Regions from separate parts of the Streptococcus suis S735 genome, predicted to be linked through region 1. Evidence: predicted binding sites of a transcription regulator. Region 1 holds the regulator's gene; the other holds the start of a gene.
What was found. Region 1 encodes Rex, which represses fermentation and respiration genes when NADH is low (regulators of the CRP and FNR family bind a similar motif). Its sites were predicted from a motif close to TTGTGAANTANTTCACAA; they were not measured.
Positions count from the first base shown of each region.

Region 2: a site for Rex is predicted at 2,412-2,429, ahead of YYK_RS01660 (class II fructose-bisphosphate aldolase). Genes of this name have one in related genera too.

Region 1 is NC_018526.1:934,707-938,106, forward strand. It holds gene YYK_RS04600 (DUF1831 domain-containing protein) at 1-227, shown strand, start outside; gene YYK_RS04605 (DUF4649 family protein) at 229-432, shown strand; gene YYK_RS04610 (redox-sensing transcriptional repressor Rex) at 567-1,205, shown strand; gene YYK_RS04615 (gamma-glutamyl-gamma-aminobutyrate hydrolase family protein) at 1,209-1,901, shown strand; gene radC (RadC family protein) at 1,898-2,578, opposite strand; gene YYK_RS04625 (class A sortase) at 2,691-3,400, opposite strand, start outside.
Region 2 is NC_018526.1:320,804-324,203, reverse strand. It holds rRNA gene YYK_RS01670 (16S ribosomal RNA) at 1-242, opposite strand, end outside; gene rpmB (50S ribosomal protein L28) at 856-1,044, opposite strand; gene YYK_RS01660 (class II fructose-bisphosphate aldolase) at 1,437-2,318, opposite strand; tRNA gene YYK_RS01655 (tRNA-Leu) at 2,553-2,638, opposite strand; gene YYK_RS01650 (CTP synthase) at 2,919-3,400, opposite strand, start outside.

The sequences.
Region 1 (3,400 bases):
ATCAGCTTACACGTCTTCTGGAAGAAATTCCAAATTCAAACCAAGGATTCCTCTTGAAAATTATTATCAATCAAGACCTAACTGGTTTTAAAATTAACATTACCGACAAGTCTGGTCTTCATCTGGTAAACATTTTTAAGCCAGAAAGTAACAAGGTTATTCAAGAAAAATTCTATTTCCTCATGGATAGCTTGATTGACCGTGACATCTTTACAAAAGAGAGTTAGTATGATTGAAATTCACTATCTTGACGCTTACAAGCAAGAACGTATCCAAACATTTGAGAATAAGGATGCAGCCATTCTGGCTTTTTCCGGTTGCTTAACCCTCCCAGACTATTATCCAGTTACCAGCATTACACAAAACGGACAAGCTCTGGATTACAAAGGGACAATCGGAGATCTCTATCGCTATTTACAAACACTAGATTAGACAGTTTCCTGTTTAATCTTTTTTTAAAATCAATCTGTTGATTTTTTCACAAACTTGGACTAGAATAGAATAAAGAACTGTTTAATATATAAATAATCGATAAAGCGTATTCTATCGAAATAAAGGAGTCTAAAGTGAAAAACGATAAAAAATCTGATATTCCACGCGCTACTGCCAAACGTCTATCCCTCTACTATCGCATTTTTAAACGTTTCTATGCAGGAAATATTGAAAAAGCTAGTTCAAAAGAAATTGCCGAAGCTATCGGAATCGATTCAGCTACCGTCCGCCGAGATTTTTCCTATTTTGGAGAGCTTGGTCGTCGTGGCTTTGGCTACAACGTCAAAGAGTTGATGGATTTCTTTGCGGATATTCTAAATGATACCTCCATCACCAATGTTATGCTTGTAGGTGTTGGGAATATGGGGCGGGCCTTACTACACTATCGCTTCCACGAACGAAATAAAATGAAAATAGTCATGGCTTTTGAAGCAGATGATAATCCAGCTGTTGGAACGACAGATGAAAATATCCCAATCCATGCAATCTCAGAAATCAAGGAACGTATCAGCGAAGCAAACTCTCAGACCGCCATTCTAACGGTACCCAGCGTCAAGGCACAAGAAGTGACCGATATTCTTGTTGAAGCTGGTGTCAAGGGAATTCTGAGCTTTTCACCAGTTAACTTGTCTGTCCCAAAAGATGTCGTTGTTCAGTATGTTGATTTGACTAGTGAATTACAGACACTACTCTACTTTATGCGAAAAGGATAAGCAATGAAAAAACCAGTTATTGGTATTTCTGGAAATGAATATAAAACAGGGGATCATACAGAACCCCTGCTTTCTTATACCCAGACTTGCCTCGTACAAGCTATTGAAGATGCTGGTGGGCTCCCACTCATCCTTCCAGCTACAGAGCCAGATTTGGCAAAATATTATATTCATCTTATTGACAAACTCATCCTAACAGGAGGACAAAATGTCCAGCCAAGTTACTATCACGAAGAAAGGACTATTGACAGCGATAATTATCTACCAAAGCGTGACGAGTTTGAATTAGCCCTCATAAGGGCTGCCCAAGAAAATCAGAAACCTATCTTCGGTATCTGCCGAGGTCTACAGCTCTACAATGTAGCTCAAGGTGGTAGCCTTCATCAATCAATTTCTGAACATTGGCAAGACATAGACGGACAAGAAGTCAGTCAAACGATTCAACTGACTCAAAATAGTCCACTTTACGACATATATGAGTCCGATCCGAGTGTGAACTCATTTCACCGTCAGGCTATCAAAGACTTAGCCCCTGACTTAGAAATCATTGCACTATCAGATAATCAACAGATTATTGAAGCAGTTCATTCAGCCTACCCAACTAAATTTTTAGGGGTTCAATGGCATCCTGAACTACTCTACGGTAAACGTGAGATTGAAAAAGACCTCTTCCACTATATTGTCAATAAACTTTAAAATAACTCACTTTCTTCTCTAAAAGAATAGTAATCCTTATTTCCAACAATTAAATGATCTAATAATACCAGTCCTAGCTTTTCGCAGGACTCTTTTAAATTCTCCGTAAATAGCAAATCATTCCTACTAGGTTGTACTGAACCCGACGGGTGGTTATGAACGATGATAATCGATGTTGCCATACATTTTACTGCGTAATGCAAAATTTCACGTGGTTCTGCAATGCTACGATTAACACTCCCAATAAAAATCGTTTTTTGACTGATAATCTGGTTCTGTGTATTGAGATAAAGTGCAACTAGATGCTCCTGCTTCTTATGCCCGATTTCATGAATCATCTTACGTCCCAACTTCTCACTTCCCAAAATTCTCTCATTTAAGAGTAGCTCTGATTGATTGATACGTTTTCCAAGTTCAATCATAGCCTTAATTTCAATCGCCTTGACGCGCCCAATTCCAGTCAAACTTTGCAATTCTTCAATTGATAGTTCTCTTAGAGCCGCTAAACTCTCCAAACGATTCAATAATTTATTGGAGAGAATAGAAACAGGTTCTTTTTTTGTCCCAGTTCTAATAAAAATTGCTAGTAGTTCCTGATTACTGAGACGCTCAGCTCCAACTTCTACTAAACGTTCTCTAGGTAGAAAGGCCTCTTCTTTAAATTCAATTTGATACATAATTTCCTCCTCACCTATCTATTCGTAAAATCTTGCAAAAAAGAAGCCATATAAAACCAAAGATTATCTCCTCAGTCCTATACCACTTCTTTATCCTTAATATATAGATGTTTTATTGTCCATAATCATACTGATTATAACTCTTATTGAAGGAATCTAAGATGTCTTTTGCCGTTTCATTATATGGAGTGGTTGATTCAAGAACTCCTTTTACAACAATACGTTGCGTAGCATAATAGTCCGTACATGTCACTAACGTAACTTCTGTACGTCCTTCTACATCATCAATGACATAGACACTTTCAGGCGAAACAATTTCCACACTATCAATAACGTAGGTGTAAACATTGGTCTTGTCAGTAATATAGATTTTCATGCCGTTTTTAGCACGATCAAGCGGTGAAAAGAGAACATCTGCCGCACCAGTTACACCAAAAATATGGTGGCTGGCCAACGCATAATTTCCTTTCCCCATCTCTTGGTTTTCCTTCATGGTACCAGCTCCATACATGAGCGAAGTATTGAAGACCCCTTTAAAAATAGGAAGGTTGATACCAAGCTCGGGAACCGCAATCCCACCAATTACAGGTAAGCGTTGTGCATCCCACTGAGCTGCTAAAATAGCTTCTGTAGAAATAGACTGAACCTGTTCGAAATCAAATGTTGTCTCAGCCTGTTTATTCTTTTCGATATCCTCTGTCGTAACATTGCTAATCTGGTATTTATTCGTATTCCAGCCGATAATAAAATTACGGATAGAGGTGTTGAATATCAATGCCAAGGAAATCAGTATCAATACAACTGTTAAAAGATTGCGCCAAA
Region 2 (3,400 bases), 610 kb from region 1:
CAGGTCCATCTCATAGTGAAGCAATTGCTCCTTTCAAATATCTACCATGCGGTAAATACTGTTATGCGGTATTAGCTATCGTTTCCAATAGTTATCCCCCGCTATGAGGCAGGTTACCTACGCGTTACTCACCCGTTCGCAACTCATCCGTCTAGTGCAAGCACCAGACTTCAGCGTTCTACTTGCATGTATTAGGCACGCCGCCAGCGTTCGTCCTGAGCCAGGATCAAACTCTCATAAAAAGTTTTGATTCAAACTCAAGCTATTGCTAGCTTTCCGTTTTATTGTTTTGTTTTGTCATTGACGATTTATCTTTAGATAAATCACCCTGCACGTTTGGTTCGTCTTCTTTAATTTTCAAAGGTCTTGTCGTTATCGCGCTCTCGCGACAACTATCTTAGTTTATCATTTCTTGTGAACTTTGTCAACACTTTTTTGAAACTTTTTTCGTTTCTCTGTTAACTAGTCCCTCAAGAGACAACTCATTTATTCTATCACGACTTATATACATTGTCAACCGGTTTTTTGAGATTTTTTGGATTTTTTTAAACACTCTCTATTCTTCCAGTTCGTGATTCCCTTCTTGTAGAACCCGTACGGATGCTCTCTCGTACAACTCCTAATGTCAATCCAAGTTTAAATGTTCGAACTTGGAAAAATCTTCCACATCAATACACAGTTTATTTTTGACAACATTCCTTCTTTGTTAACTTTTCAACAGCAATGTGAAGAGCTATATAGCTGATATTCTTTCCTATTCATTATGTAGTGGTCGAATTTGCTCCTCACCGACTTTATATCTAGGCTATTTTTTCCAAAAACAAAAGTCGCTAGATTTTTCTAACGACTTTGTTATTATACACGTTCAACTTTGCCTGATTTTAGTGCACGCGCTGAAGCCCAAACTTTTTTAGGTTTACCATCAATCAAAACAGTTACCTTTTGAAGGTTTGGTTTAACTGCACGTTTAGTTTGGTTCATAGCGTGTGAACGGTTGTTACCTGATACAGTCTTACGACCAGTGAAATAACATACTTTAGCCATTGTATCTTCCTCCTCATTTGATCAAATATATCGGATGTGCTAGCACCACATACCATATTATTCTAACAGAAAAGATTGGACTTGGCAAGAATTATTTTCATTTTTATTTTTTAAAGTGTCTATACTCATAGGTAAATATTTTAATACTACAGTTTGCGCCCCATCCATAATTCTTCGTTCTCTAAGTTATTACAGTCATGAAAACTTTGGAGCAGTTTATATTTTAACTGTTCTCTGCTCACTTCTATCGTAGATTTCTTCATAGCAAAGAACTAGATCAAACTTAATCAACTATTATAATAAAAAGGATTCTCGAAAGAAAATCCTTTTTGGTTTAATCTAAGAAACTTATGCTTTGTTTGCTTGAAATCTAAGATTTCTTCGCAGTTACATTAAGCTTTGTTCGCTGAACCGAATACGTCGATACGCTCTTCAACAGATGCTTGGATAGCTTTCACGCCGTCTGCCAAGAATTTACGTGGGTCAAAGAGTTTTTTCTTATCGTATTCTGCTTCGTTTGCTTCATAAGCTGCTGCAAACTTACGAGTTGCGTTTGCAAATGCGATTTGGCACTCAGTGTTTACGTTAACTTTAGCAACACCCAATTTGATTGCTTCTTGGATTTGTGCATCCGGAATACCTGAACCACCGTGCAATACGATTGGGAAACCTGGTACAGCTTCAGTCAATTTACGCAAGTGGTCAAGGTCAAGACCTTCCCAGTTTGCTGGGTATGGACCGTGGATGTTACCGATACCTGCTGCCAAGAAATCGATACCAGTTGCAACCATTGCTACTGCATCTTCGATTGGAGCCAATTCACCGCTACCTACGATACCATCTTCTTCACCACCGATAGTACCAACTTCAGCTTCAACTGAGATACCTTTAGCGTGCGCCAATTCTACAACTTCTTTTGCTTTTGCAAGGTTTTCTTCTACTGGAAGGTGTGAACCGTCAAACATGATAGAAGTGTAACCAACTTCGATACACTCAAGTGCATCTTCGTAGTGACCGTGGTCAAGGTGAATAGCAACTGGAACTGTAATGTTCATTGATTCAATCAAGTTTGCAATCAAGTTACGAGCTACTTTGTAACCACCCATGTACTTAGCTGCACCCATAGAAGTTTGGATAAGAACTGGAGCTTGTTTTGCTTCTGCTGCACGCAAGATAGCTTGAGTCCACTCAAGGTTGTTTGTGTTAAATCCACCAACTGCATAACCGTTGTCACGAGCTGCTTGGACAAATTTTTCTGCTGAAACTAATGGCATTTCGATAGCCTCCTAATATTTTTTGAGGTTGCACCTCATACTCTTCTATTCTACCATTTTTATTTTGAAAATGCTAGTTGAAACCGTCTAGTTTTGAGAAAACTTTCACATATCTTTTCATGAAAGCCATAATAATGCCTGTTTCGTATCATTCTTGTAATTTATGAACTAGCATATATCGTGCTCTGCACTTATCTAGACAAAGCAAAAGGACTAGCCTTAGCTAGTCCACTATGCGGAGAGTGGGACTTGAACCCACACGACCTAAAGCGGTCACAGGATCCTTAGTCCTGCGCGTCTGCCAATTCCGCCATCCCCGCTTAACACAAGAACTAGTATATCATTAGGAACTAGCCTTGTCAACACTTTTTTTGAATTTTATTTTTTATTTTTACCTTTTTTTGCCAAAACGTATTGATTTAGCTGATTCTTTTGCAATATTCTACTATATATAATGCTTAAAACCATCTAGACAATGATGCCATATGGGGGTGGTATTTCGTATTTTCTTCTATAAAATACTGACACCTTTTTCGTTTCTTTATATAAAATATATAAAGAAGATTGAATGATACCAATCTTCTTCTATAATGGTTATACTTATTTTTCATTCTCCATAGCTGCTGAAACAAAGGCTGTATACAAACCTTCAGGGCGATTAGGACGAGATTGTAGTTCTGGATGGTATTGGCAGGCAACGAAGAATTTATTTTCTGGAATTTCAACAATTTCTACCAAACGGTTGTCTGGTGACACGCCTGAGAAAACAAAACCTGCTTTTTCAAATTGTTCACGGAAGTCATTATTAAACTCATAACGATGACGATGGCGACGTTGTACAACTTCTTGATTATCATAAGCAGCTGCAGCCTTGGAGCCACGTTTGAGCTTGCTTGGATAAAGACCTAAACGGAGAGTTCCTCCTAAATCTTCCACTCCAATTTGATCACGCATGATGTCAATAATTGGATATTTTGTTTCTGGGTCTAATTCAAAGCTGTTAGCACCTTCTAAACCGAGAACGTGACGTGCAAATTCTACACAGGTCAGCTGCATTCCCAAGCAGACCCCTAGCATTGGCA